Regions from separate parts of the Aminobacter sp. Piv2-1 genome, predicted to be linked through region 2. Evidence: predicted binding sites of a transcription regulator. Region 2 holds the regulator's gene; each other region holds the start of a gene.
The links. The regulator LexA, encoded in region 2, represses DNA repair genes until DNA is damaged. The targets are predictions, from matches to a motif close to TGTTCNNNNTGTGTTCNG.
Positions count from the first base shown of each region.

Region 1 (10,016 bases), on a different contig from region 2:
TTGGTGGCGACCAGTTCCCGCGGGATCCTGCCGGCGCGCAGGATTTCCTGGCGGTGGTAGATGTCGTCGAGGAAGGCGTTCAGCGCCTGCACGCGCTGCTCGATGCCCTGGGTCAACCGTCGCCATTCGTTGCCGGCGATGATCCGCGGCACGATGTCAAACGGGATCAGCCGCTCGGACGCCTCCTGCTCGCCATAGACGGCAAACGTGATGCCGGTCTTGCGGAACACGCGCTCGGCATCGCGCATCTTTTCGGTAAGTCGAGCAGGGTCCTGGTTTTTCAGCCAGCTGTCGTAGGCTTCGTAGGGTCTTCTAAGTCCGGCTTCCGCCGGGAGCATTTCGTCGAAGGCGACCACAGATGAACTCCCCTCTGAGGTCAGTCAAATGACCTCGGCGGAGAAAATCAAGCGCAATCGCCCATTTCTGGCGCAGCTGGCGAAACAATCGCGAAAATGCCCATGGTTTCGGCATGCGGCACGGGATTTGGGCGCAACCCTGCCCCTTTTGCGCTCAGAAGGCGCGGAAGGTCACCGTCGTGAAGGTGTCCTTGATGTTGCCGATCGGGTGGACTCGCTCGTTGACGAAATGGCCGATGTCGACCTCGTCGTCGACATAGAATTTGGCAAGCAGGTCGAAATTGCCGGCGGTCGAATAGATCTCGGAAGCAATCTCGGCGTCGGCAAGAGCGCTCGCCACCTCATAGGCCTTGCCGAGTTCGCATTTGATCTGCACGAAAAAGGTCTTCATCGCACCGTCCGTTCCGGGCCTGTCGTCATTCGCGGTCTTGTCGCAGAACGCGCCCGAGCTTTCAAGCCGGCGCCTCCACGCCATCGGCCGCGCCATGCTGAAACCACGGCGACGGCTCCCGCGTATGTTACAATGCCAAGGCGTCGCGGACCACCGCGAGCGCCGGAAACGGAGGCAAGAATGCGCAGCATCGCATTGGTCTTCGCCATTTCGCTCCTGGGCTTCCCGGCACTGGCCGGCGAAGCCGAGGTCAAGGCCGCGCAGGACAGCATCTCGGCCCAGCTCGAAGCTTTCAGGGCGGGCGAGGATGCGGCCGCCTACAGCTATGCCGCACCCAACGTGAAGCGAATCTTTCCGACGCTCGAAACCTTCATGGGCATGGTTTCGGGTGGCTACAAGCCGGTGCACCATGCGCAGAGCTTTGACTTCGGCAAGTTCCGGGAAATGAGCCCGACCGCGATCATCCAGCAGGTGCTGATCGTCGGCCCCGACGGCAAGGACTATGAAGCCGTCTACACCCTCGAACTCCAGCCCGATGGCGTCTGGCGCATCACCGGCGTCAGCTTGCGCGCCCCGAACTCGCTCAGCACCTAACACCTAACCGCCGTTCACTGCGGCTGTACCCAGTTCGATCCGCCTGGTGATGCCGATCGCCTCAAGGAACGCCTGGTCGTGGCTCACCACCAGCAAGGCCCCGTCATAGGCACGCAGCCCGGCTTCCACGGCCTCGATGGCGTCGATGTCGAGATGGTTGGTCGGCTCGTCGAGGATCAGCAGTGGCGGTGGCGACTTGCCGCCGAGCACGCAGGCGAGCCCGGCGCGCAGCAGTTGTCCGCCACTGAGGCTGCCCACGATCTGCAGCGCCGCATCGGCACGGAACATGAACCGCGCCAGCGCCGCGCGGCAAGCATTCTCGTCGGCCTCGGGGTTGGTGCGGCGGAAGTTGTCCCGGATGGAACTTGACGGATCAAGCAGGCCGACGTGCTGGTCGAGCATGGCATAACCGGTCAGAATGGAGACGCTGCCTGTCCACGGTTCCAGAGCGCCCGCGATCGCCTTGAGCAAGGTGGACTTGCCGGTTCCGTTGCCGCCACCTACTGCGACACGCTCCGGGCCGGTCAGACCGAGCGAAAAATCCGAGATCACCGGCCTTCCAGGTTCGTAGCCGGCAGTCAGGCCGTCGATCCGCAGCACCGCCTTGGTGGATGGCAATCCGGTCGACGGCAGCACCACTGACAGCGGCTGCAGCACCTCGATCCTTTCGCGCGCCGCGGCCGCGTCGGCTTCGGCCTGCACGCGCTGGCGTTCGGCCAGCCTGACATTCTCGCCCGACGAGTTCTCGGCGCGGTTCTTAAGGCCGTTCATCAAGATACGTGGCATATCGCCCTTGGCGGCCTTCCGCTTGCCCGCGCCGTCCCTGCGCGCCTTGCGTTCGGCCGTCGTCTGGGCGGCTCGGGCGACTTCCGAAACGCGCCGTTCGGCATCGAGCAAGTCGTGCCGGGCAGATGCCAGCTCGATTGCCTTGCGCTCGCGATAGTGGCTCCAGCTACCGCCATAGCGCGTAGCGCCCAGCGAGGTCAGTTCAACGATGGCATCCATGGTGTCGAGCAGTTCGCGGTCGTGGCTGACGACGATGGCCCCTGCCCGCCAACTGGCGAGAACATCGATCACCGCGTCGCGTCCCTCGCGGTCGAGGTTGTTGGTCGGCTCGTCGAGCAGGATGAAGTCGGGTTCGCCGAAGATCAGCGCCGCGAGCCCGGCGCGCGTGCGCTGGCCGCCCGAAAGCGCCGACAGCTCGGTGCCGGGCCCAGCGCTCAAGCCGACGCGGGCAAGTGCTGCCTCGATCCGCGTCTCCAGTGTCCAGTCGGCGTCGGCATATTCGTCGACCTCGGCCAGCCCGGCCTCGGCGCGGCGCAGCAGGTCGAGCCCGTCGGACGCGCCGAACAGGTCGGCGACGGTCTCGCCGGGCGACACCTGCGCCGACTGGCGCAACAGGCCGATCGTACCGCTGACGGAGAGCTTGCCCGCCTGTGGCTGCAAGGGACCGGCGATCAGATGCAGCAGCGTCGACTTACCGACGCCGTTGCGTCCGACAAGCCCGGTGCGGCCGGTCTCGAAATTCAGCGAAAGATCGGAAAGAAGCGTCCGGCCGTCAGGCGTGGACCAGGCAATATTCGACAGAGAGATTGATGCAGGCATGGAATTCCCCAATGGCAAAGCGGTTCGGCGTTGCTGTCGGGTAGAAATCCATTGATGCACACATCCTGTTGAAATTGCTGATGGCGGCTAGATAGTCGGACTACCGGTGAATTTCAAGCCGCTGCGATCAACGTGTCCGGCGAGCATCGAACTCGCACCGACCAGCGGCCCCTGCCATCAGGCTTCCGCGAAGAACGCACTCAACGCCTTGAGATCGACATTCCCACCGCTGAGCACGATACCAACGCGTTTTCCCGCGCAGTCGATAACACCCCTGAGTGCTGCAGCCGCGCCCAGGCAGCCCGTCGGCTCGACGATCACCTTCATGCGCTCGGCAAAGAAACGCATCGTCTGCACCAGCTGCGCATCGCTGACGGTGACGATGTCGTCGACCTTGGCCTGCAGGATCGGGAAATTGCGGTCGCCGACGAAGGTGGTCAACGCGCCGTCGGCGATCGACTTGGGCGGCGCGATGCGCACCACCTCGCCCTTGTGCAACGACTGCTGGCCATCGTTTCCGGCCTCCGGCTCGACGCCGATCACGCGGCAGCCCGGCGCCAACGCCTTGGCGCTGAGCGCACAGCCGGCCAGCAACCCGCCGCCCCCGAGCGGCGTTATCAGCACGTCGAGCTGACCAACCTCCTCGATCAGCTCCAGCGCCGCCGTGCCCTGCCCAGCGATGATGTCGGCATGGTCGAATGGCGGTATCATCGTCATGCCGCGTTCTTCCGAAATGCCGCGCGCGATCGCCTCGCGGTCGTCCTTGTAACGATCGAAGAACACCACTTCCGCGCCATAGCCCCGCGTCGCCATAACCTTTATCTCCGGCGCGTCCTTTGGCATCACGATGACCGACGGCGCGCCGAGCAGCGTTGCGGCATAGGCGAGCGCCTGCGCATGGTTGCCGGAGGAATAGGCCACAACCCCTTTGCGCCGCGCTTCGGCATCGAGCGCTGAGACGGCATTGTAGGCACCCCGGAACTTGAAGGCGCCGGCCCGCTGCAGGTTCTCGGCCTTGAAGAACAGCGTGCCGCCAGAGAGCCCGTCGGCGGTGCGCGAGGTCAGCACCGGTGTGCGATGCGCGACGCCAAATATGCGCGATGCCGCCACCTTGACGTCTTCGAATGTCGGAATGCGCGGCGAAACGGTCATGAAACCCTCCTTGGTCGGCCGCACTCTAGTCGAGGCTGCTCGCGTCAAGAAGCCCTGACGACCGCCCACCGCTTGCACCAGTGCTTGACTTCTTGCTTGTATGTTCCCTTTATGTTCTTATCCAACTCTCGACAGAACACCACGATGGAAAGCGCAGCCACCATCCTGCATGCCGACCTCGACGCCTTCTACGCGTCGGTCGAGCAGCTGCTCGACCCGACCCTCAAGGGCAAGCCCATCGCCGTCGGCGGCGGGGTGGTGCTCGCCGCCTCCTACGAGGCCAAGGCCTTCGGCGTCCGCGGCGGCATGCCGGGCCGGCAGGCCCGCGAGCTCTGCCCCCAGCTCATCTTCGTCGGCGGCAATTTCAGGGAATACCAGCGGCTCGGCGACGCGGCGATCGCGGTGCTCGGCGACTTCACCCCATTGGTCGAACGCATCTCCATCGACGAGGCGTTCGCCGATGTCGCCGGCTGCACCCATCTCTTCGGTGAGCCGGAGGAGATCGCCCGTCAGATCAGGCACAGGGTGCGCAGCGAACTCGGCCTGCCGATCTCGGTCGGCGTCGCCCGTACCAAGCATCTCGCCAAGATCGCCTCGCAGGTGGCCAAGCCCGACGGGCTGGTCGTCGTCGATCCCGGCACCGAACTCGCCTTCCTGCACGAATTGCCCGTCGGACTGATGTGGGGCGTCGGCCCGGCCACGGAAACACGGCTCGCCGACGCCGGCATCACCACCATCGGTCAGTTGGCCAATGCCAACCGTCATGCGCTCGAACGTCTGCTCGGCCCGGCCGCCGGCGAAAAACTGTCGGCGCTCGCCTGGAACCGCGATCCGCGCCGCCTCCGGCCGCATCGCCGCGCCCATTCCGCGGGCGCGCAGTCGGCCCTGGGCATGAAACCGGCCCAACCTGACGTCTTCGTCCCGGCGCTGCGCCATCTCGCCGACCGCGTCGCCTCGCGCCTCCGCGCGAAATCCCGTCCGGGGCGCACGGTAACCGCGCGGGTGCGCTTCGTCGACCTGCGTTCGGTGACGCGGTCGATCACGCTCGACGCGCCGGTTTCCGCCACCGCGATGATCTCCGAGATCGCCGAGGAGTTGGTGCGCGGCGTGCTTGCCCAATACCCGAACGAGCGCACCATCTCGCTGCTGGCGATCTCGGTCTCGCATCTCGAGGAACATTCAGGCCTGCAGCTCGAACTGCCGCTGGGCCTCGCCGACGAGCGCCACCGACCGGGCACGAAAAAAGGCCAGGCGCGCTGGGGCGCCGACCGCGCAATGGACGCCATCCGCGAACGTTTCGGCTGGGAGGCCGTCGGCTATGCCTCCGTCGCGCTCGGGCGCGCAGGCTCAGTGCCCGATGCCTTCCGCGAACTGGCCGAAAAGGAGCTGTGAGCCTCAGCCCTGATGGAGCGGAATGTCGCCCTGCGCCCAGCCTTCGCTGATCTCGGCCGTCCGGTCGGCGAAGCGTCCCGCCTCGATCGCGGCGCGGATCTCGCTCATCAGGTGCTGGTAGTAGGACAGGTTGTTCCAGGTCAGCAGCATCGCGCCCAGCGCCTCGCCCGACCGCACCAGATGGTGCAGATAGGCGCGGCTGTAGTCGCGCGCCGCCGGGCAATCGCTCTCTTCGTCCAGCGGCCGCGGGTCGTCGGCATGGCGGGCGTTGCGCAGGTTCACCTTGCCGCGCCTCGTATAGGCAAGACCGTGGCGGCCGGCGCGCGTCGGCATCACGCAGTCGAACATGTCGATGCCGCGCGCCACCGACTTGATGATGTCGTCGGGCGTGCCCACGCCCATCAGGTAGCGCGGTTTTTCGTGGGGCAGCTCCGGGCAGGTGATGTCGAGCATGTCGAGCATCACTTCCTGCGGTTCGCCGACGGCGAGGCCGCCGACCGCATAGCCCTTGAGGTCGAGCGCCTTCAGCGCCTGCGCCGAGCGCACCCGCATGTCGGGGATGTCGCCGCCCTGCACGATGCCGAACATCGCCTTGCCCGGCTGGTCGCCGAAGGCCTTCTTGCAACGCTCGGCCCAGCGCAGCGACAGCTCCATGGCGCGCTGGATCTCCTTGGGCGTCGACGGCAGCGCCGTGCATTCGTCGAGCTGCATCTGGATGTCGGAATCGAGCAGGCCCTGGATCTCGATCGAACGCTCCGGCGACATCTCGTAGGGCGCACCGTCGATATGGGAGCGGAAGGTCACGCCCTTCTCGCTGATCTTGCGCAGCTTCGACAGCGACATCACCTGGAAGCCGCCGGAATCGGTCAGGATCGGGTGCGGCCAGCGGGCGAATTCATGCAGGCCGCCGAGCTTGGCCACCCGCTCGGCGCCGGGGCGCAGCATCAGGTGATAGGTGTTGCCCAGGATGATGTCGGCGCCGACGCCGCGCACCTGGTCCATGTACATCGCCTTCACCGTGCCGCCGGTGCCGACAGGCATGAAGGCCGGAGTGCGGATCGTGCCGCGCGGCATGGTGATCTCGCCGCGCCGCGCCTTGCCGTCGGTCGCGAGCAGCTTGAAGGTGAACTCTGAACTCATCGGTCGTCCCTGAACAGCAGGCTGGCGTCGCCGTAGGAATAGAAGCGGTAGCCGCTCGAAATGGCGTGCGCATAGACCTCGCGCATGCGCTCGAGCCCCGCGAAGGCCGAAACCAGCATGAACAGCGTCGAGCGCGGCAGATGGAAATTGGTCATCAACGCGTCGACGAACCTGAAGCGGTAGCCGGGCGTGATGAAGATGTCAGTAGGCCCGGACCACGCCGCCAGCGTGCCATCGGCGCGCGCCGCACTTTCCATCAGCCGCAGCGAGGTCGTGCCCACGGCAACCACCTTGTTGCCGCGCGCCCGCGCGGCATTCAGCGCGGCTGCGGTCTCCGCCGACACGTGGCCGATCTCGGCGTGCATCTTGTGGTCGGCGGTGTCGTCCGCCTTCACCGGCAGGAAGGTGCCGGCGCCGACATGCAGCGTCACGAACTGCCTTTCCACCCCGCGCGCCTCGAGCGCTGCAAACAGCTCCGGCGTGAAATGCAGGCCTGCCGTAGGGGCCGCGACCGCGCCCTCCTCCCGCGCATAGACGGTCTGGTAGTCCTTGCGGTCGCGCTCGTCGTCGCCGCGTTTAGAGGCGATGTAGGGCGGGAGCGGAATGTGGCCAACGGCGTGCAGCGCCTCGTCCAGCGCCGGACCGGACAGGTCGAAGACCAGCAACGCCTCGCCACCCTCGCCTTTCTCCACCACGGTCGCGTCGAGCTGGCCCAGCATGCAGGCCTCGGCGTCGTGGCCGAACTGGATACGGTCGCCGACGGCCACACGCTTGCCGGGCCGCATGAAGGCGAGCCAGCGATCGGGCGCGGTGCGCATGTGCAGGGTCGCCTCGACATGGGCGACAGCCTCGCCGCGCACGCGAACCCCCTTCAGCTGCGCCGGAATGACGCGTGTATCGTTCAGCACCAGGACGTCGCCCGGTTCGAGCAGCGACGGCAGGTCGCGCACCGAAAGGTCGGCCAAAGCTTCGCCCGGCTGCACGAACAAAAGCCGCGCCGTGTCGCGCGGTTCGGCGGGCCTGAGCGCGATCCGCTCTTCCGGCAGCTCGAAATCGAAAAGGTCTACACGCATCAGTAGATACGGATCATCAGCGCGCCGGCGAGCAGCAGCATGGCGCCGACGATGCGGCCCGTGGAGAGCTCGCGCACGGCGACGCCGAAAACTCCGGCCTTGTCCACCAGCATGCCGGCGAGAAGCTGGCCCGCGACCAGGAAGGCCATCAGGGCGGCTGCGCCGATGCGAGGGGTCAGAAGCACGGTCGAGGTGACATAGACGGCGCCCAGTGCGCCGCCGGCCACGAACAGCCAAGGTGCGGGCGCCTTCCAGTCGATGACCAGACCCTGCGAACGCGTGGTGAAATAGGTGACCAGCCCGAGTACGATCGCACCCGAGAGGAAGGAAATCGCAGCTGCCGCGACAGGCACACCGAGCCCGCGCGCCAGCTGCGCATTTATGGGAGCCTGAATGGCGACGAAGGCGCCCGCCAGAACGCCGAGAAGCGACCAGAGAGCGCCTGCCACCTGTTACTCCTTGACGTCCGCGGCGACCTTCATCGACACGATCTTGTCGGGGTCGACCACCGGCTCGCCGCGCTTGATCTTGTCGACGTTGTCCATGCCCTCGATGACCTGGCCCCACACCGTGTACTGGCGGTTGAGGAAGCCCGCGTCCTCGAAGCAGATGAAGAACTGCGAGTTGGCGGAGTTCGGGTTCTGGGCGCGGGCCATCGAGCAGGTGCCGCGGGCGTGGTTCATGTTGGAGAACTCGGCCTTCAGGTCCGGCTTGTCCGAACCGCCCATGCCGGCACGGCTGGGGTTGAAGTCCTTGCCGCCCGACTTGCCGAACTTGACGTCGCCGGTCTGGGCCATGAAGCCGTCGATGACGCGGTGGAAGACGACGCCGTCATAGGCGCCTTCGCGAGCCAGTTCCTTGATGCGGGCGACGTGGCCGGGGGCCAGGTCGGGGAGCAATTCGATGACCACCTTGCCCTTGGTGGTTTCCATGATCAGCGCGTTCTCGCGATCCTTGATCTCGGCCATGACTGAATTCCTTCTCTGTTACAGATTACTTGCCGTCCGCAGCGATGCGGACCTTTACTTGCCGTCCGCAGCGATGCGGACCTTGATCATGCGGTCGGGGTCGGTGACGACGCCGTTCTCGGCTGCATCGCCCTTCTTGATCTTGTCGACCAGTTCCATGCCGCTCTCGACGTCACCGACGATGGTGTACTGGCCGTCGAGCGAGGAAGCGGTGTCGAACATGATGAAGAACTGCGAATTGGCCGAATTCGGATCCTGGGCACGCGCCATGCCGACGACGCCGCGCTTGAAGTTCTCCTTGGAGAACTCGGCCGGCAGGTCGGGCAGCTTCGAACCGCCGGTGCCGGCGCGCGCGGCGCTGTAGCCGTCCTTCATGTCGCCGAATTCGACGTCGCCGGTCTGGGCCATGAAGCCTTCGATGACGCGATGGAAGGCGACGTTGTCATATTCGCCGTCGCGCACCAGCTTCTTGATCTGTTCGACATGCTTGGGCGCGAGGTCGGGACGGAGTTCTACCGTCACATCGCCGTCCTTGAGCGTGATGACCATGGTGTTCTCGGGATCGGCGGCAAAGGCCGAAGCCGAACCGGCGAAGAGGCCGGCAAGGACGACGAAAGACGAGGCAAGCTTCCTGAGCTGCATTGATCGGTACTCCAGGATTATTTCGCGAATTTGGCGTTGAGGGCCTTGGCAACCGCCGCAGGCACAAACGGGCGGATGTCGCCGCCCATCGAGGCAATCTGGCGGACAAGTGTGGCGGTAATCGTGCGGACGGATGGGCTCGCCGGCAGGAAAACCGTCTGCAGTTCCGGCGCCATGGTCTCGTTCATGCCGGCCATCTGCATCTCGTAGTCGAGGTCGGTGCCGTCGCGCAGGCCGCGGATCATGATCGAGGCGCCCTCTCGGCGGGCGGCGTCGATGACCAGCCCGTCGAAGGCAACGACCTTGATGCGACCGCCATCCTTGCCGAACTCCGACTTGGCCGCATCCTCGATCAGCGCCACGCGCTCCTCGAAGGAGAACAGCGGCTTCTTGCCGGGATGAATCCCGATGGCCGCGTAGACGACGTCGGCGACCGCCAGCGACGCCTTGAGCACGTCGAGATGGCCGTTGGTGAGGGGGTCGAAGGACCCGGCGTAGATGGCGATGCGATCGGTCATGCGCCTGCTTCTAGAACATCGGCGGTCAAGGTGGAAGCGGGCACCAGCCCGAACTTGGCCATCCGGCGCTTCCCGCATGGTTTACAAGATGAACGCAGGATGAATGGAAGTCTCAGGTTTCGTTCAAGGGGATGTGAATAAACCATCTCTATAGTCGATGAAACCAAACAGCGCGTCGCCCGTTA
Region 1 is NZ_JARKMU010000011.1:24,287-34,302, reverse strand. It holds gene AmiPiv_RS19330 (circularly permuted type 2 ATP-grasp protein) at 1-356, opposite strand, end outside; gene AmiPiv_RS19325 (Lrp/AsnC ligand binding domain-containing protein) at 511-747, opposite strand; gene AmiPiv_RS19320 (DUF4864 domain-containing protein) at 928-1,341, shown strand; gene AmiPiv_RS19315 (ABC-F family ATP-binding cassette domain-containing protein) at 1,345-2,946, opposite strand; gene AmiPiv_RS19310 (threo-3-hydroxy-L-aspartate ammonia-lyase) at 3,124-4,098, opposite strand; gene dinB (DNA polymerase IV) at 4,243-5,490, shown strand; gene tgt (tRNA guanosine(34) transglycosylase Tgt) at 5,494-6,630, opposite strand; gene queA (tRNA preQ1(34) S-adenosylmethionine ribosyltransferase-isomerase QueA) at 6,627-7,703, opposite strand; gene AmiPiv_RS19290 (DMT family transporter) at 7,703-8,152, opposite strand; gene AmiPiv_RS19285 (peptidylprolyl isomerase) at 8,156-8,671, opposite strand; gene AmiPiv_RS19280 (peptidylprolyl isomerase) at 8,726-9,313, opposite strand; gene coaD (pantetheine-phosphate adenylyltransferase) at 9,331-9,831, opposite strand.
Region 1: the regulator LexA is predicted to act here: its motif matches at 4,200-4,217, upstream of dinB (DNA polymerase IV).

Region 2 (10,016 bases):
GAACCTGGGGCGTGGCAGGCGCGGGCGCGGTGCCGGACGCAGGCTGCTCGGTGGTCCCGGACGCCGCAGGCGCTGTCGCCGGAGCCGCAGGCTCGGTCGTCGTGGCAGGAGCCGTCGTACCCGCCGCCGGGGCTGAGCCGCCGAGCTGATCGAGAACGCCCTTGCCGCCGGTCGTGCTGCCGCCCTGGGTGGCCGGAGCCCGGTCCAGGATGTCGATGGGCTTCTCGCCATAGCGGGCGATGATCGACAGCGTCAGTGAAGTGACGAAGAAGAGCGTGGCCAGGATCGCGGTCGCGCGCGTCAGCGCGTTGGCGGCGCCACGCGCGGTCATGAAGCCCGAACCGCCGCCGATGCCGAGGCCACCGCCCTCCGAACGCTGCAGGAGCACCACGCCGACGAGCGCGAGCACGATCATCAGGTGGATGACGATGAGGATGGTTTCCATTGGGCGTCCTGGGATCTTTCCTGGCGGGATTTCGCCGGCACGCACTCGCGCCAGGCATTCCGGAGGCGGCTCATTACAATGCTTTCACGGCTTTTCCAAGCCCGCCGCCCGAATATGGGGCGACACCCCGGCATTGCAACCGCCGCCGCCTGAAATTCAGAGCTTGCGGTAGGCCTCGGCGATGCCGAGGAAATCGGCCGCCTTGAGGCTGGCCCCGCCGACGAGCGCGCCATCGACATTGGCAACAGCCAGCAACTCGGCGGCATTGGACGGCTTGACCGACCCGCCATAGAGAATGCGCATCTTGGCAGCCGGCGCTCCCAGGAGCTCCGTCAGGCGGGCGCGGATATGGGCATGCGCCTGGGCCACGTCCTCGGCGGTAGGCGTGAGCCCCGTGCCGATCGCCCAGACCGGCTCATAGGCGATCACCGAATTGGCCGGCGTCGCCGTGGTGGGGACCGAGCCGGCGACCTGCCTGGACAGCACCGAAAGCGTCGCCCCGGCCTCGCGCTCCTCGCGCGTCTCGCCGATGCATATGACGGCGACCAGCCCCGCCCGCCAGGCAGCCTCGGCCTTGGTCAGAACGACAGCGTCGCTTTCGCCATGGTCGGTCCGGCGCTCGGAATGCCCGACGATGACGTGGCTCGCGCCCGCGTCCTTCAGCATCTCCGCCGAGATGTCGCCGGTATGCGCGCCGCTTTCCTTGGCGTGGCAATCCTGGCCGCCGGCCTTGACCGGGGTGCGGTGAAGAATTTCGGCGGCCCGCGACAAAAGCGTCGCCGGCACGCAGATCAGCGCTTCCGTATCGGCGTCGAGACCACCCATGAAGCCGTTGGCGATGCCTCGCAACTCGTTGAGAGATGCGCTCGTCCCGTTCATCTTCCAGTTACCGGCGACGAGTGGGCGAATTCCTGGCGTCATGTGCTCTTCCTTCGGAAACGATCTTCGTTCGGGCCCCCTCACTACCAAAAACAAGCCACAAAGCAATCGACACTGGCGCTGAAGGGCGCTATTGCGCTTCGTTCATATCAAGCGTCGCAGACGCCCGAAGACCGGAACGGAAAATGCTCGACACGCTTAGAAATGCTGCCGGAACCTGGGTAGCAAAACTTTTGCTGCTGTTGCTCGTGGTGAGCTTCGCGATCTGGGGTATTTCCGGCTCTCTCCGCGGTGGCTTCGGCAGCGACAAGATCGTCACCGCCGGCAAGACCAGCGTTTCCGGCGTCGAGTACCGCCTCGCCTACGATCGCCAGATCAGCGTGCTTTCGCAGCAGTTCGGCCAGCGGCTGACCCGCGACCAGGCACGGGCTTTCGGCATCGACAACCAGGTCCTCGCCCAGCTGGTGGCCGGCGCGGTGCTGGACGAACAGGCCCGCAAGCTGGGCCTCGGCCTTTCCAAGGACAGCCTGGCGCAGCTGACCTGGCAGGATCCGGCCTTCCAGGGCCCGGACGGCCAGTTCAACCGCCAGGCCTTCGACTTCATCCTCAGGCAGATCGGCATGCGTCCCGAGGACTACCTCAAGAACCGCGCCCAGGTGGCCGTGCGCCAGCAGATCGTGGAAGCGGTTTCCGACGGCCTGAAGGCGCCCGACACGCTGCTGCGCGCGGTGGCGCTCTACCGTGGCGAAGACCGCACGATCGACTATCTGGCGTTGCCCAAGTCGCTGGTCGAGCCGATCGCAGCACCCGCCGACGACGTGCTCAAGGCATGGTTCGAGGAAAACAAGAAGACCTATGCCGCACCCGAGTATCGCAAGCTGAAATATGCAAAGCTGGAGCCGGAGGACATCGTCGACCTCGGTTCGGTGACGGACGATCAGATCCGCAAAGATTACGACCAGAACAAGACCCAGTTCACGACGCCCGAGACGCGCAAGATCGAACAGCTGGTGTTCCCGAACGCCGAAGCCGCCAAGGCGGCGTCCGACGCGATCAAGGGTGGCGCGAGCTTCGACAAGATCGTAGCCGACCAGGGCAAGACCTCGCACGACGTGCTTCTCGGCAACGTGACGAAGGACAAGGTCGGCGACAAGGCCGTTGCCGACGCCGCCTTCGCCATGCAGGCCAACCAGGTCAGCGACGTCGTCCAGGGCAATTTCGGCCCGGTGATCGTGCGCGTCAGCGAGGTCACGCCCGCGGCGACGAAGGCGTTCGACGAGGTGAAGGACCAGATCCGCAAGGACCTGGCGCTGGCGGAAGCCAACCGCATCCTGCTCGACGTACACGACTCCTATGAGGATGCGCGCGCGGGCGGCGAGTCGCTGCAGGCGGCGGCCGAGAAGCTGAAGCTGAAGGTCGTCACCGTCGACGCCATCGACCGCGCCGGGCAGCAGCCCGACGGCAGCGTGGTCAACACCCTGCCCGACTCGCGCAACCTGATCGAGGCTGCCTTCGAGGCCGAGGCCGGCATCGAGAACCAGCCGCTCAACATCGGCACCAACGGCTTTGTCTTCTACGAGGTGGAAGGTATCACTCCGGCGCGCGACCGCACGCTCGACGAGGTTCGCGAAAAGGTCGTGGCCGACTGGACCGCGGCCGAGGCGAAAAAACGCCTCAACGAAAAAGCGGGCGAACTGGAGAAGCGGCTCAAGGACGGCACCGCGCTCGACGTCATCGCCGCCGAACTCAAGCTCGAGAAGCAGACCAAGCGCGGCCTCAAGCGCGACACCGACGACGCCGACTTCGGCCGCGACGGCGCGGCCGCCATGTTCGCGATGGGCCAGGGCGGAACCGGCGTGATCCCCTCGCCGACCGGCGACGCCCAGATCCTGTTCAAGGTGGCCGAAGTGTTCGAGCCGGCCGGCGCCGACGCCGCCTCGGTGCCGGAGGACGTGCAGAAGACCTTCGCCTCGGAGATGTCGGACGACCTGCTCGACCAGCTCGTGGCGCAGCTGCAGCGCGAATATGCGGTCACCGTCGACCAGAACGCGATCACCCGCGCGCTTGCGGTGGGAACGCCATGAGCACGCTGAAGCCATACATCGCCAAGGTTGCGACGGGAACGCCGCTGACCTTCGAGGAAGCCCGCGAAGCCTTCGACATCATCATGTCGGGCGAAGCGACACCCGGCCAGATCGGCGGCTTCCTGATGGCGCTGCGCGTGCGTGGCGAAACCGTAAGCGAGATATCGGGCGCGCTCGCCACGATGCGCGACAAGATGCTGCGCGTCGAGGCGCCGGCCAATGCCGTCGATATCGTCGGCACGGGCGGCGACGGCTCGCACAGCGTCAACATCTCGACTGCCTCGGCCTTCGTCATTGCCGGCGCCGGCGTGCCGGTCGCCAAGCACGGCAATCGTGGCCTGTCGTCGCTGACGGGCGCCGCCGACGTGCTGACCGCGCTCGGCGTCAATATCGAGCTGGCCCCCGACGCAATTAGTCGTTGCATCCATCAGGCCGGCATCGGCTTCATGTTCGCGCCGGCGCATCACCCTGCCATGAAGCATGTGGGCGCGACGCGCGTCGAACTCGGCACCCGCACGATCTTCAACCTGCTCGGTCCTCTTTCCAACCCGGCCGGCGTCAACCGGCAGCTGTTCGGCGTGTTCTCGCCCGAATGGGTCGAGCCCGTCGCGGAGACATTGAAGGAACTCGGCGCCGAGTGCGCCTGGGTCGTGCACGGCGACGGCTACGACGAGATCACGACCACCGGCGAGACGAAGGTTTCAGCTCTGTCGGGCGGCAAGATCAGCAATTTCACGCTTACACCCGAAGGGGTCGGCCTCGCGCGCCACAGCCGCGAAGCTTTGCGCGGCGGCGATTCGGCCTACAATGCGGCTGCCCTGCGCGCCGTGCTCGAGGGCACCCCGGGCGCTTATCGTGACACCGTGCTGATGAACGCCGGCGCGGGCCTCGTGGTCGCAGGCAAGGTTGCCGAGATCGGCGACGGCATCAAGCTTGCCGCCGATGCGATCGACAGTGGACGCGCGCGCGCCGTCCTCGAGCGCCTCGTTGCGGTGTCGAACGGGTAGCGGCATGGCAGACATCCTGCGCAAGATCGAGGCCTACAAGCGCGACGAGATCGCCGCCGCCAAGGCGCTCACGCCGCTTGCGGACCTGAAGGCACGGGCGCACGACGTGGCCCCGCCCAGGGGGTTCCTCGCAGCGCTCGAAGCACAGCGCAGCCAAGGCCGCTTCGGGCTGATCGCCGAGATCAAGAAGGCGAGCCCGTCGAAAGGCCTGATCCGCGCCGATTTCGATCCGCCGGCGCTCGCCCGCGCCTATGCCGAAGGCGGGGCGGCCTGCCTTTCGGTGCTGACGGACACGCCGTCGTTCCAGGGCGCGCCGGAGTTCCTGACCGCCGCCCGCGACGCGTGCACCCTGCCCGCCTTGCGCAAGGACTTCATGTTCGAGCCCTACCAGGTGCATGAAGCCCGCGCCTGGGGTGCGGACGCCATCCTCATCATCATGGCGAGCCTGACGGACGACGACGCCAGGCGGCTCGAGGACACGGCCTTCGAGCTCGGCATGGACGCGCTGATCGAGGTCCACGACGAAGCCGAGACGGAGCGGGCCATGAAGCTCGCCTCGCGCCTGCTCGGCATCAACAACCGCAACCTGCGCAGCTTCGAGGTGAGCCTGGAGACGTCCGAGCGCCTGGCGCCGATGGTCCCGGCGGACCGCCTGCTCGTCGGCGAGAGCGGTATCTTCACCCACCAGGATTGCCTGAGGCTTGAAAAATCGGGCATCGGCAGCTTCCTCGTCGGCGAGAGCCTGATGCGCCAGGCCGACGTGGCCGCGGCCACGCGGGCGCTGCTCGAAGGCAGCCCGGTCGCGGCGAGCGCCTGACATGGCCGCCCTCACCCACATCGGCGCCACCGGCGAGGCCAACATGGTCGACGTCGGCGACAAGGCCGAGACGACCCGCACCGCGATCGCCGAGGGCACCGTGACGATGCGCCCCGAGACGCTGGCGCTGATCCTGTCCGGCAACGCCAAGAAGGGCGACGTTCTGGGCACGGCGCGCATCGCCGGCATCATGGCCGCCAAGCGCACGCACGAGCTGGTACCCCTCTGCCATCCGATCCTCTTGACCAAGGTGTCGGTCGAGATCGAGCCGGACGAATCGCTGCCCGGCCTCAGGGTGACCGCGCTGGCGCGCGTCACCGGCAAGACCGGCGTCGAGATGGAGGCGCTGACCGCTGCCTCCGTCGCCTGCCTGACCATCTACGACATGGCCAAGGCCGCCGACCGCGGCATGGTGATCTCCGGCATCCGCCTGGTCGAGAAGACCGGCGGCAAGTCGGGCGACTACAGGGCTGTCGACTAGATGGCGCTGCTGCCGGTCGCCGACGCGCTTGAACGGCTGCTCGAAGGCGCGGCCACGGCGGGCACGGAACGCGTCGGCCTCGACGAAGCTTTCGGACGTGTCCTTGGCGCGCCGCTCCACGCCCTGCGCACCCAGCCGCCCTTCGATGCCTCGGCGATGGACGGCTATGCGGTGATCGCGCAGGACATCGCCGACCTGCCCGCCCGGCTTGCGCTGATCGGCGAGGCGGCTGCCGGGCGGCAGTTCGCCGGAAAGATCGCGCGCGGCCAGGCCGTGCGCATCTTCACCGGCGCGCCTGTGCCGGCCGGAGCGGACACGGTGGTCATCCAGGAAAACGTGCGCGATCTCGGCAACGGCGAGGTCGAGGTGTTCGAGCCGACCGCGCCCGGCCGCAACATCCGTACCAAGGGCCTCGACTTCAACGAAGGCGATCTCATCCTCGATGCCGGGCGCCTGATCGACCCGGCAGCGCTGTCGCTCGCGGCCGCCGCCAACCATCCGACGCTCGACGTGCAACGCGCGCCGCTGGTCGCGATCATCGCCACCGGCGACGAATTGCTGCCGCCGGGAAGCACGCCCGGCCCCGACCAGATCATCTCTTCCAATGCCTACGGCGTGGCGGCCATTGCCCGCTCGGTCGGCGCCCGCGTCCTCGATCTCGGCATAGCGCCCGACAAGACCGAATCGATCTCCGCACTCGTCCGGGAGGCGCTCGACGCCGCAGCCGACGTGATCGTCACCCTCGGCGGCGCCTCGGTCGGCGACCACGACCTGGTGCACGGCGTGCTGACCGACCTCGGCATGAAGCTCGACTTCTGGAAGATCGCCATGCGCCCGGGCAAGCCGCTGATGTTCGGACGGCTCGGCGAGACTCGCTGCGTCGGCCTTCCCGGCAATCCGGTGGCGAGCCTCATCTGCTCGCACCTCTTCCTGAAGCCGCTCCTGGCAAAGCTTGCCGGACGGGTCTACGCACCCGACATCCGCGAGGCCGTGCTCGGTGCGCCCATGAAGGCAAACGACCTGCGCCAGGACTATGTGCGCGGCATGGTGAGCGAGACCGACGCCGGCCTGGTCGCCATGCCCTTCGGGGTCCAGGACTCGTCGATGCTGCGAACCCTGGCCGAAGCCAATTGCGTCATCATCCGCGAGCCCTTCGCACCAGCTGCCGAATCTGGCACTGGCTGCCGGGTGCTCATGCTGCGCTGACCGCCCTCGGCACCTTCACCAAAATTTAATCGGTTGCGGAACACAACTGGAACATATAGTGTTTGTTCCGGGTTTGTTTTTCTTTCGATTCCCTTGGGGGCAGCGATGCTGACGCGCAAACAACACGAGCTTCTGCTGTTCATCCATGAGCGGCTGAAGGAGGCGGGCATCCCCCCGTCCTTCGACGAGATGAAGGAGGCGCTGGACCTCGCTTCCAAGTCGGGCATCCATCGCCTGATCACCGCGCTCGAGGAGCGCGGCTTCATCCGGCGTCTGCCCAACAGGGCACGCGCGCTGGAAGTCATCCGTCTGCCAGACTCGATCGCTCCGGGCCTCAACGCCGCCAGGAAGTTCTCGCCGAGTGTCATCGAAGGCAGCCTTGGGCGCAAGCCCGAGCCGTCGCGCGCGCTCTCGGCCGGCAATGACGACGACGCAGGTGCGGCGGTCGCCATCCCGGTGATGGGACGCATCGCCGCCGGCGTGCCGATCGACGCCATCCAGCACAGGACGCATTCGATCTCGGTGCCGCCGGACATGATTTCGGGCGGCGAGCACTATGCGCTCGAGGTCAAGGGCGATTCGATGATCGAGGCCGGCATCTTCGACGGCGACACTGTCATCATCCGCAATGCCAATAGCGCCAATCCGGGCGAGATCGTCGTCGCCCTGGTGGACGACGAGGAGGCGACGCTCAAGCGCTTCCGCCGCAAGGGCGCATCGATCGCGCTCGAGGCCGCCAATCCCGCCTATGAAACCCGCATCTTCGGCCCCGACCGGGTCAAGGTACAGGGCAAGCTGGTCGGGCTGATCCGGCGCTACTAGGGCAATTCAGGAAAAGCGCGAAGCGATTTTCCGCCCGGGATTGCGTGAAAGCGAGGAGATAGAGCGCTTTCGCGATGCGAGGGAAGGCGGAAACGCCCTCAACTCGCCCAGCGCTGGTTAGGAGCGATCGCCTCTCAGGGGGCAGAGCATCCGGTCAGGGTGCAGCGCGTCCGGGCTAGCTCGGCGGGCATTCCGAAGAATGCGCATTCTGCGCCTGGCTGCCTTTCTCGACCGCATTCATGCGATGCCGGGCGCTTCTGTCTGGCTGCAAAACGCTCTATGGCGCAGCCTTCTCCACTGGCGGCTTTGCACGGTCCCGGCGGAAGGGCGGCAGGCCCCGCGCCTCGCGGGAGAACGCCCGCTGCGCATGCCATGGCCGGTACGGCTCGGCTATCGCCCTCTGGATTTCGATTTGACGGACCGCCGCCTCCCCTTTTTCAGGCAAGAACGCGGCCACGCTGCCGAAACGCGCCAGGTCGCGCTTGGTGACCACGGTCGTCGCCGAATTCGCGCACGGGTCCCGCGCCGTCGCGTCGTCGATCACGATCAGGCTCGCCACGACGCATGCAGGTTTCGCCGTTGCCGCGTTGCCGGCATAGGCGATCACGGCGCCTGACGGGTGCTCGATGGTGCAAAGGCCGCCGTCGCAGATAAAGGCCCGCCGGCGGTCCGGTTTTTCTTCTCCTTGCAGGGACATGGCCGACTCTGGCGGCAGCGCGGCATCTGGCCGCGCGGCGGAGGCCTTCGCGGTCGGGGCCGCCTTGCCGCCCGCGCCAACCGGGCCGACCAGGTCCTCCGCCACAACCGCCCTCTTCCAGCTGTCGGTGATGAAGTCGCTCGGACGTGCGCGGTTGACCGCCAGCCTGCCGTCCGCTGTCGGCACGCCGACCAGCCGGCCGTCTTCGGAGATCAATATGTCTGGCGTCCTTGCCTCGCCGAGCAGCAGCAATCCACTCGCGGCGAACGGCAGGGCGGCTAACCTCAGCCGGGTGGTCGCCATGGAGGCGACGCAGAGCGCAACCGTCACGAGGATCACCGACCGGGCGGAAATCAGGCGGACGGCGTCGACCGGCGACCGCTCGGAGAACCATTGCGCCAGGGCGATCATCGCGCCCAGACCCCGCCCCATCGTGTCGAGGAACAGCCCATCCAGGCCAAGCGGCATCAGCACGCCGGCGGCAACCGCAAAAGGCATCACCAGCACCGAGACGATGGGCATCACCGCCAGGTTGGCGAAGAGGCTGAGCGGCGAGATGCGCTGGAAATGCCACGCCCCGAACACACTCGTCGCCAGCCCGGCGATCAGCGAGGTTGCCAGAAGCCCGACTGCCAGGGCCCAGAGCCTGCGCCACGTCTTTGCCGCGAGCGAACGCTGGATCGCCGGTTGCGCCTGGTCGGTCGGCCTGTCCGACCACCAGCCATAAGCGCCGACCAGTGCCGCGGTTGCCGCGAACGACATCTGGAAGCTCGGACCGACCACCTCGTGGGGAGATGCGAGAATGACGATGATGGCCGAGATCGCGAGGTTGCGCATGGTCAGGGCGGCGCGGTCGAACAGCACGGCCGTCAACATGACGGCGAGCATGATGAAGCTGCGCTGCGCCGCAACTTCGGCACCGGAAATGGAAAGATAGCCGCCGGTGGAGACCAGGGCAGCGAGGGCGGCGTATTTCTTCACCGGATGCCGGGATGCGAAGGCCGGAAAGGCCGCAAAACCGAACCGCAGGCCCAGCATGACGGTTCCGGCGACCATGGCCATGTGCAGGCCCGAAATGGAGATGATGTGATAGAGGCCCGTCCGCCGCAGCGCTTCGTTGACCTCCTCCGGAATGCCGCCACGCACGCCGACCATGAGTGCCGCGGCGATTTCGCCCTCCACGCCGCCGATCCGGTCGCGGATGCGCAGGGCAATGCGGTCGCGAAGGTTTCCGAGCCAGGCCTCGATCCCAAGGGCGAGCGCAACAGGTTGCGCGTCCGCGACCAGTTCCGGCCCCTTCATGAAGAAGCCGCTGGCGCCGATCCCGTCGAAGTAGCTTTCGAAGGAGAAGTCGTAGCTGCCGGGCCGAATCGGACCGGAGGGCGGCATCAGCCGCGCATAGCCGCTGACCAGGGATCCCGCCGCGAGACCTGCCGGCGCCCGGCGCGCCGTCAGGCGCACGCGATCCGGCGCATAGCGCAGCGTTGGCCGCGCGGTGGCAATGACGTCGATGGTCAGGCGGACGCGCCCCTTGTCGAGCCGGTCGATCTCCACCACGCGGCCCTGCAACTGCGTCGA
Region 2 is NZ_JARKMU010000016.1:47,898-57,913, reverse strand. It holds gene secG (preprotein translocase subunit SecG) at 1-445, opposite strand, end outside; gene tpiA (triose-phosphate isomerase) at 602-1,366, opposite strand; gene AmiPiv_RS23430 (peptidyl-prolyl cis-trans isomerase) at 1,510-3,408, shown strand; gene trpD (anthranilate phosphoribosyltransferase) at 3,405-4,415, shown strand; gene trpC (indole-3-glycerol phosphate synthase TrpC) at 4,420-5,232, shown strand; gene moaC (cyclic pyranopterin monophosphate synthase MoaC) at 5,234-5,713, shown strand; gene AmiPiv_RS23410 (molybdopterin molybdotransferase MoeA) at 5,714-6,919, shown strand; gene lexA (transcriptional repressor LexA) at 7,025-7,741, shown strand; gene AmiPiv_RS23400 (ComEC/Rec2 family competence protein) at 8,019-10,016, opposite strand, start outside.

Region 3 (10,016 bases), on a different contig from region 2:
CCAGCGACAAAATGACAATGGCCGGGACGGTGCCCGGCCATCGATCGGGGCTGCCTGCCGCGGCCTATTGCGGGATCGGCGCGTATTTGCCGTTGCTCCACTGGTTGATGTCGTAGCTGGCGTTCTTGAGATCGCCCTTCTCGTCGAAGGTCACCTTGCCAACCACGGTGTCGATGGGCTCGCCGTTCTTGAGGGCCGCTGCGACCTTGGCCGGATCGTCGGAGCCGGCACGCTCGATGCCCTGGGCGAAGGCCTGGATGACGGCATAGGAAAACAGCGTGAAGCCTTCCGGCACGAAGCCGCCAGCCTTGATCTTCTCGACCGCTTCCTTGGCCTCCGGCTTGGACTGCGGGTCGGACGGGAAGACGAACATCGTGCCCTCGCCGGCGGGACCGGCGATCTGCCAGAATTCCGGCGAGGCGATGCTGTCGGGCATGATCAGCTGGAACTTGAAGTTCTGCTCGGCCGACTGGCGCAGGATGAGGCCGGCCTCGGGATGATAGCCGCCGAAATAGACGACGTCGGCCTTGAGCTCCTTGAGCTTGGTGACCAGCGCCGAATAGTCCTTCTCGCCGGCATTGATGCCTTCGTAGAGGATCTCCTTGAGGCCGGCGGCGCCCATGGTCGAGCGCACCGCGTCGGCCACGCCTTGGCCGTAGGCGCTCTTGTCGTGCAGGACGACGACGTTCTTGCCGGCATATTTCTTGGCGATCCACGGGCCGATGAAGGCGCCCTGGGCGTCGTCGCGGGTGTAGAGCCGCATGATGGTCGGCCAGCCCTTGGCGGCGGCATCGTCGGTCAGCACCGGGTTGGACGAGGCCGGAGACATCATCAGCGCGCCGCTTTCGGCATAGACGGCGGAGGCCGGTATGCTCGAGCCCGAGCAGGCATGGCCGTCGATGAAGTTGATGCCGTTGGCGACGATGCGGTTGGCGACCGAGACCGCCTGCTTGGGATCGCAGACGTCGTCCTCGACGGAAAGCTTGATCTGGCGGCCCATGACGCCGCCCTTCTCGTTGATGGCCTTCACCGCCGCCTCTGCACCCTGGCGGAACTGGTCGCCGATGTTGGCGAGCTGCCCGGTCATCGGCCCGACTACGGCAAAGGTGATCTCCTGCGCGAACGCCGCGCCGGCGCTGAGCGACAAGCCGACGAGCGCCGCCCCGATGGTACGTTTCAGATGCATCTTGTCTCCTCCCTCGAGCCTGCACGAGATGCCATTTCGCGTCTCGCTTGCAATTGGCGCATGCTTTCCACCCGCGCCCGACGTTGTCTTGGCGCATGGGCGAGGAGCCATTGTGCCTGTGCTGCTTTCGCCTAGCAATCCGTGCGTGTGCCGGGCCCTGAAAGCGAGAAAGCCGCGCCGGCCTTGTTTCGGCCGGTCGCGGCTTTGTCACGGAACGCTCCGCGGGGCATCTTCGTCCCCGTCGCAGCCTTGCCTGCCCTGTCAGTTCGGCGCGCCTCGCCCGTCCTTCAAGCCGTCGCGCTCTTGTTGTTGGGGACCGCCGCCCGCGGCAGCCCCGACCTTCCCCCGAAGATCTTTCTCAGTGCGCCGTCATCCATTCGCGCGCTTCGCGCAGGGCCCGTGCAATGTCGGTCTTGGACATCGCCATCGACAGTTCCGAACGAAGCTCGGCGGCACGGGCCGATCCCTTGATGGCGGCGATGTTGAACCACTTGTGGGCGGCGACGACGTCGACGTCGCAGTCGCGGCCGGTCGAATACATCATGCCCAGTTCCACAAGGATGTCGGCCTGAGCGGTGCTGCCCATCGCACCGAAGCCAGCTTCAAAGATCTCGAAACGTGCCATTTTCTTGTCCCCTGTCCGTCTCCCGGAGCGGGCCAACCGGTGTCGTCCGGAGCCGCTCTTTCGATGCTTCCGAGGATGCCGGCGAACCTTGAATCCGCCGTAAAATGGCTTGCTTAACCCGAGGAAAACAAACCTCAAACAAAGGGTAAACCTCGGAATTCATTAAGGATAGGAAGCCTTGCGGCGGCTGGGATTTGAGAAAAATGCGCTGAAAATTCGCGTCCCGCCGTGAAAGTCTTTGATAACCACGCCACAGCTTTGCGCTGGCCGAGGGCGCCCTGCCGGAGACGAAATACGCCGATGGAAGTGCCAAAAATTGCTTCGGCCTTACCCGGCGGCACCGCTTCCGTTTTCGGCGCGGCTGATTTACGCTTACGTTTGCGTAAACCTCAGGCGGGGGAGCCTGTGAGCAAGACACCAACCGGGAGGACTTCAATGTTTGGCAAGATGAGCCTGGCCGTCGCGGCCACCATGATGCTGGCGGGTGCGGCGATGGCCGATCCGATCGAAGGCAACTGGAAGACCGAAGCCGGCTCGACCGCGGCGATCGAGACCTGCGGCGGCAGCTTCTGCATCACCCTCAAGGACGGCAAGCATGCCGGCAAGAAGATCGGCACGTTCAAGGCCGACGGCGACAATGCCTATTCGGGCAAGATCACCGATCCGGCCAACGACAAGACCTACTCCGGCAAGGCCACGCTGGCCGGCTCGAACCTCAAGATGAGCGGCTGCGTGCTCGGCGGCCTGATCTGCAAGAGCCAGAACTGGAAGAAGCTGTAAGAGACCGAGTAGGGAATAGCGAATGGTGAGCAGGGAGTAGTGAAGAGGCCCGCGCCGAAGCCGACGCGGATCCCCCGCTCACTACTCACTAGTCCCTACTCGCTTCCGTCAAACCCTCGCCCGCTGGCCGAACAGGATCTTCTGCGCTTCCTTGTCGTCGGCGAGATTGCTGCGATGGTCCTCGCCGACGGCCAGGCCGCGGATGACCGCCGGGCGGGCGAGCAGGGTTTCGAACCAGCGCTTGAGGCGGGGGAACTCCTCGAGGTCCTGGCCCTGGTTCCTGTAGGGCTTGACCCAGCCGAGCGAGGCGATGTCGGCGATGGAGTAGTCGCCGGCGAGGAATTCGCGGTCGGCGAGGCGCTTGTCCATCACGCCGTAGAGGCGGTTGACCTCGTTGGTGTAGCGGTCGATGCCGTAGGCGATCTTCTCCGGCGCATACTGGCGGAAGTGATGGGCCTGGCCGGCCATCGGGCCGAGGCCGCCGACCTGCCAGAACAGCCACTGGTCGACTTCGGCGCGGCCACGCTCGCCGGCAGGATAGAACCTGCCGAACTTGCGCCCGAGATATTGCAGGATGGCGCCGGACTCGAAGATCGAGATCGGCTCGCGGCCCCACTTGCCGTCTGCCCCCGGACCTTCCGGGTCGACGATGGCCGGCATGCGGTTGTTTGGCGCGATCTCCAGGAATGACGGCTCGAACTGCTCGCCCTTGCCGATGTCGACATATTTGACCGTGTACGGGACGCCGAGCTCCTCGAGCATGATGGATATCTTCCAGCCGTTGGGCGTCGGCCAATAGTAAAGGTCGATCGGCAGGGTCTGCGTGGTCATCTCCACGGTCTCCGTTGGTCAGCGATGAGCTGGAGATATGCGTGGGAAGCGCAAACACAACCCCGCCAGCCTGTCGTTCGCCGTCAATAAATTTGAACCGAAGATGAACGGGGGTCTCAGAGCCCGTTCAGCCGCCGCGCCGCATATTGCCCGTCATCCAAGGGGGATACACCAAATGCTCGCTCGCCGGTTCACCATCGTCTGCCTGCTCTCGGCACTGTTCGGCATCCTGTTTGCCACGCTGGTCGCGGAGACCAGCCGCCCGGCACGGTCGTGGGGCATTGGCCAGGTGGTGCCCTGCGTTTTCGAGGAAGGCATGAACTGCAAGCCGCCCTTGCGACACTAACAAACGAAGAGATCAACCAGTTCCAACCGAAAAGAACACGAAGATGACCCGCACCGCCCTCCAGATCGCAAAGTTCGCCCGGCTCCTGCCGCGTGCCGTGCTGATCCTGCTGGTGCTTGCCGCCCCGGTGCTGGCCGTGCCGCAGCTGCGCGCCGACAACGGCTCGACGATCGAGGCGCCGGCGGCGCGCAAGGGCGGCGTGGGTTTCGTGCTGCTGGTCAGCCTGCAGCGCGGCTGACCTTGGGAGACGCTGCGGCAGCCCCCTCCCAACCGTCACGATTGATCTCTATAATGGGTCATGGAAAAGCGAATCTATCCTGAACCCATCGAATCCATCCTGACGCCGGAGCCATTTCCCCGGCAGAGCTTCACCGACGCCGCGAAGGCTGTCGTGGCGCTGAAGCGCCTCTATGACCGCAACACCGCGTTCTTGCGCGAAGCCTTCGCCTCGCTCGCGCACGGCACGCCGGCCAGGCGCTTCCGCGCCTGCTATCCGGAAGTCGGCGTCATCACCTCGTCCTACTCCCAGGTCGATTCCCGCCAGGCCTACGGCCACATGCCGACGCCCGGCAACTTCACCACGACGATCACCCGGCCCGACCTGTTCGAGAGCTACCTGACCGAGCAGCTCAAGCTGATCATGCGCAACCACGGCGTAGCGGTCACGGTGTCGGAATCGTCGACGCCGATTCCGCTGCACTTCGCCTTCATCGAGGGCACCCATGTCGACGGCGCCGCGGCCGACCGCATCCAGCGCCCGATCCGCGACCTGTTCGACGTGCCGGATCTCGACGGCACCGACGACCACATCGCCAACGGCACCTTCGAGGTCATGCCCGGCGAGGCGCGGCCGCTGGCGCCGTTCACCGCCCAGCGCATCGACTATTCGCTGCACCGGCTGGCGCACTACACGGCGACCACGCCGAACCACTTCCAGAATTTCGTGCTGTTCACCAACTACCAGTTCTACATCGATGAGTTCGTGGTTCTCGCCCGCGGCTTGATGGCCAAGGGCGGCGGCGGATATTCCGAGTTTGTCGAACCGGGCGGCGTGGTGACCAAGGCCGGCGCCACGGAACCTTCCGCCGGCACGCCGCCGGCGCGCCTGCCGCAGATGCCGGCCTACCACCTCAAGAAGCCCGGCCATGGCGGCATCACCATGGTCAATATCGGCGTCGGCCCGTCCAACGCCAAGACGATCACCGACCACATCGCGGTGCTGAGGCCGCATGCCTGGCTGATGCTCGGCCACTGCGCCGGCCTGCGCAACACCCAGGCGCTAGGCGACTACGTGCTGGCGCATGCCTATGTGCGCGAGGACCACGTGCTCGACGACGACCTGCCGGTGTGGGTGCCGATCCCGCCGCTGGCCGAGGTGCAGGTGGCGCTGCAGGAGGCGGTGGCAGAGGTGACCGGGCTCACCGGCTACGACCTCAAGCGGATCATGCGCACCGGCACCGTGGCGACCATCGACAACCGCAACTGGGAACTGCGCGACCAGCGCGGCCCGGTGCAGCGGCTGTCGCAGTCGCGCGCGATCGCGCTCGACATGGAGTCGGCCACCATCGCCGCCAACGGCTTCCGCTTCCGCGTGCCCTACGGCACGCTGCTGTGCGTCTCGGACAAGCCGCTGCACGGCGAACTGAAGCTGCCCGGCATGGCGACCGAATTCTACAAGCGGCAAGTGGCCCAGCACCTGACGATCGGCATCCGTGCCATGGAAAAGCTCGCCGAAATGCCGATCGAGCGGCTGCACTCCCGCAAGCTGCGCAGTTTCTCGGAGACGGCGTTCCAGTAGGGCGCCGCGCCGCACCATCAATGGGCCGCAATTCCGGCGACATGAAGCTGGCATGACGACAATGGCCTTTCGCAAGCTCGGCAAGACCGCCTGTTTCGCGGCGATGATGCTGCTTTCGCTGCCGCTGGTCGCCGGGTTCTTCGGCGCCTGGCATCCGGCGCTCGATTCCTTCGCGCATTTCCGCGCCCATCTCGCGGTGCTGATGATGCTCGCCGCGCTGCCGCTACTGCTGACGTCGTTCCGCTGGACGGCTGCGGCAGCCCTCGCCTTCGGCACGGCAGCACTTGTGTCCACCTCGTCGATGCTGACCCCGCCCTTCATCGGTCCGGTGCAGGCCTCGTTCGAGCCGCGGGCGGAAGGCCGGCCGGTGTATCGCCTGCTGCAGATGAACCTGCGCTACGACAACGCCACGCCCGAACGCGTCCTGTCGCTGGCGGGCCGCATGCAGCCCGACGTCGTCACGCTGGAGGAGGTGTCGGACATGTGGGAGGCGAAGCTCCGGCCGCTCTCCGCCCGCTACCCGTACAGCAAGTTCTGCAGCCATCCGAACGGCGTGTTCGGCGTGGCGATCCTGTCGCGCCGGCCCTTCGCGGAAGGGTCCGAGCCGCAATGCTTCGACGGCGGGGCGCTTGCGGTCGCCAAGGTCGACTTCGGCGGGCGCACGGCAGACGTGGCAGCACTGCACCTCGGCTGGCCCTGGCCGTTCGAACAGTCCCAGCAGATCGACAGGCTCGAGGGCCCGCTCGCCGCGCTCGACCGGAATGCGGTGCTCGGCGGCGACTTCAACGCCACACCCTGGAGTGCGGCGGCGGCGCGCGTCGCCAAGGCAGGCGACCTCACGCTGGTGCCGGCCGCCGGCCGGACATGGCTGGAACTGGCGCTACCCGAGTTCCTGCGCTTCGCCGGCCTCACCATCGACCACGTGATGGCCAAGGGCGATGTCATGGTGCATTCCGTCACGATGGGCGAGTATGCCGGCTCGGACCACCGGCCGCTGCTGGTGGAGTTTTCCTTCCGCGACACCGCGACCCAGCCCGAGGACAGCGAGAGCACGACCGTGTCGGCAGACGTTGTCGCCACGCCGAGAAGCTAGCGTCGGTCCCCGCGCGCCAGCGCCTCGATCAGGCGGTCGACCCGGCCGCCTTCGGCATGCTCGCGCGCATCGAATGCGAGCTGGCGCGCCTCGTAGCCGGCAATGACCCGGTCGACGCGGGCCTTGATCTCGCGCCGCGTGGCGATGCAGCCCCGGTCCACGGGCAGCGACAGGCCGCGCACCGCGCGCTCGGCCGCGTCGACCATCTCGCGGGCGAGCCGGGCATGGGTCTCCTCATGCCGGCGGGCACCGGCGAGGAAAGTACGCCAGCGACTTTCGACAGCCGTCGGCAGCGGTTCGGACGCCTCGGGATAGATGAAGGTTGTCGACAGCCTGGCGTCGGCACGGCGCAGGCGGCACATGCCGCCGCGCTCGCCGACGTCGAAAGACCAGGTGACGGTGTATTTGGTCTGCGCGATGGCACGCGTCAAAAAGCCGTGGCGCGGGCCGTTGCGGTCCATCGACCGCAGCAGCTCGGCTCCGGTGTTGCCGGAAACGGCGTAGCCGCGCGTACTGGTGGTCTGCCTGACGCCGGCATCCGCCGGCCCAAGGGCGGTCACGGCCCCGGCCAGGACTGCGATCAAGGCACATGCGATGCGGGACACGCCGAACTCCGCTGCTCGCGCAAGCTCAGCATATCCCGCCGCTTGTTTCAACGCGCCCGGCCGGCCGCGTAGCCGGATCACATGTTGGGGTAGACCGGCCCCTCGCCGCCCTGCGGCGGCACCCAGTTGATGTTCTGGTTCGGGTCCTTGATGTCGCAGGTCTTGCAGTGGACGCAGTTCTGCGCGTTGATGACGAATTTCGCATCGGCATGGCCGGGATCGCCGGCGATCGCGTTGCCGTCGGCATCGACCCACTCGTAGACGCCCGCCGGGCAATAGCGCGTCGACGGACCGGCATAGACGCCGTACTCCGAACGCTTCTGCAGATCGCTGTCCTTGACCTGGAGGTGAACCGGCTGGTTCTCCTCGTGGTTGGTGTTGGACAGGAACACCGACGACAGGCGGTCGAAGGTGAGCACGCCGTCGGGCTTGGGGTAGTCGATCTTCTTGTGCTTCGACGCCGGTTCTAGCGACTGGGCATCAGTCTTGCCGTGCTTGAGCGTGCCGAAGGGCGAGACGCCGAACAGCGTGTTGAGCCACATGTCGAGACCGCCGAGGCCGACGCCGAGGATGGTGCCGAAGCGCGACCACAGCGGCTTGACGTTGCGGACCTTCTTCAGGTCCTTGCCGATGTCGGTGGCGCGCCAGGCGGCCTCGTAGGTTGCCAACTCATCATTGGCGCGACCGGCGGCGATGGCTTCCGCGACATGCTCGGCGGCGAGCATGCCGGAGAGCACGGCGTTGTGCGAACCCTTGATGCGCGGGACGTTGACCAGACCGGCCGAGCAGCCCATCAGCACGCCGCCGGGGAACGAGAGCTTCGGCACCGACTGGAAGCCGCCCTCGGTGATGGCGCGGGCGCCGTAGGACAGGCGCTTGCCGCCCTCGAAGGTGCCGCGGATCGCCGGATGCGTCTTGAAGCGCTGGAACTCCTCGAAGGGCGCGAGATAGGGGTTCTTGTAGTTGAGGTGGACGACGAAGCCGACGGCCACCATGTTGTCCTCGAGGTGGTAGAGGAACGAGCCGCCGCCGGTCTTGAAGTCGAGCGGCCAGCCGAAGGAGTGCTGGACCAGGCCCGGCTTGTGCTTCTCGGGCGCGACCTGCCACAGTTCCTTGAGGCCGATGCCGAACTTCTGCGGCTCCTTGCCGGAACCGAGGTCGTATCTGGCGATCAGCTGCTTGGCGAGCGAGCCACGCGCGCCCTCGCCGATCAGCACATACTTGCCCATCAGCGCCATGCCGGGGGCGAAGCCGGGGCCATGGCTGCCGTCGCGCTCGACGCCCATGTCGCCGGTGTAGACGCCGGTGACGGCGCCCTCGTCATTGTAGATGAGACCGGCGGCGGCGAAGCCGGGATAGATCTCGACGCCGAGCGCCTCGGCCTTGGTGGCCAGCCAGCGGCAGACATTGCCGAGCGAGACGATGTAGTTGCCGTGATTGCTCATCAGCGGCGGCATCAGCAGGTTGGGCAGGCGGAACGAGCCGGCCGGCCCGAGGACGAGGAAATGATCGTCGGTGACCGGCGTCTTGAACGGATGGTCGGGATCCTGGCGCCAGTCGGGCAGCAGGCGGTTGATGCCGATCGGGTCGACCACCGCGCCGGAGAGGATGTGCGCGCCGACCTCGCCGCCCTTTTCGAGCACGACGACGGAGAGATCGGGGTTGACCTGCTTGAGCCGGATCGCCGCTGCCAGGCCCGCCGGCCCGGCGCCGACGATGACAACATCGAATTCCATGCTCTCGCGTTCGACTTCGCTCATCTATCCCTCCGCTTTGGCTCGCCCTGTCCCAAGGGCAGAATTGGCTAAGCGCTGCATAGCGCATCGTTTGGAAACGTCAAACCGGACCATTCAGCACATCGGCCATTCGGACGGGTGAAGCCTCACAAACACAGTGATTTATCTTACGTTGACGTAAAGGTCAAAATATTTAACCTTCCGGCAGTGGGCGCCGCCCCTTAGTGTCGATGTGCAGGTGACCGTCATCAGCCAGCCGTCCGTCTCTTTCATGCGCCCTAACGTGCCCAGCAGGACAGGACCGAAGCGCCTCTTCCCCAGACGCCACATCCTGGCCGGGGCTGCCCTCCTTATTGCGACATGCCTGAACGGCGAAGGTCGCGCTCAGGAGACCGAGGCCAACCAGAAGGTCTGGGATGCCGGCGCCTACTCGTTCTCCGACGAACTCGGCGGCTTCCTGATCACGTCCGTATCGGGCACCGGAACGCGGGAGGACCCGATCGTCATCCACGAAGAGCTCGAATCCTCGTCGCCGGTGACGCTGACGATCCGCACGATCAGGCCGATCAGGCCCTTCGACAATTCCGGCTTCTACGCCAACGGCATCCTGTTCATGCGCATCCAGGCCCTCAACAACAGCGGCCAGGCCTGGGTCGAGTTCGAGTTCGAACTGCAGGAGATCGAGGGCAAGGCGAGCGTCTTCGGCGACGGGCTGTCCTTCGACCAGCGGCGCACCGACAACGTCAACATCTCCTCCGACAGCTTTGCCAAATACAGCCGCGACTTCGAACCCTACGACCGGCTGCGCTATACCGACGGCAAGGTGGACCCCCGCGAAACGGTCGGCTTCAGCTTCCTGGTGACCGACTATACGCCGCGCTGGCGCTTTTATCTGGTGCAGGACCCGCGCATCCCCTCCTCGTGAACTTGCAAATCGGCGCCGCAGCGTCGAAAGTGGGGCATGGCCTCCATTTCGGGAAATGAACGTCCGGATCTGCGCGATCTGCTCGCATTCT
Region 3 is NZ_JARKMU010000001.1:504,056-514,071, reverse strand. It holds gene AmiPiv_RS02440 (ABC transporter substrate-binding protein) at 65-1,186, opposite strand; gene AmiPiv_RS02435 (sel1 repeat family protein) at 1,545-1,811, opposite strand; gene AmiPiv_RS02430 (DUF2147 domain-containing protein) at 2,247-2,591, shown strand; gene AmiPiv_RS02425 (glutathione S-transferase family protein) at 2,700-3,422, opposite strand; gene AmiPiv_RS02420 (hypothetical protein) at 3,598-3,768, shown strand; gene AmiPiv_RS02415 (hypothetical protein) at 3,812-4,006, shown strand; gene AmiPiv_RS02410 (AMP nucleosidase) at 4,067-5,566, shown strand; gene AmiPiv_RS02405 (endonuclease/exonuclease/phosphatase family protein) at 5,619-6,659, shown strand; gene AmiPiv_RS02400 (DUF922 domain-containing protein) at 6,656-7,264, opposite strand; gene AmiPiv_RS02395 (electron transfer flavoprotein-ubiquinone oxidoreductase) at 7,342-9,024, opposite strand; gene AmiPiv_RS02390 (hypothetical protein) at 9,272-9,925, shown strand; gene AmiPiv_RS02385 (uracil-DNA glycosylase) at 9,962-10,016, shown strand, end outside.
Region 3: the regulator LexA is predicted to act here: its motif matches at 1,935-1,952, upstream of AmiPiv_RS02435 (sel1 repeat family protein).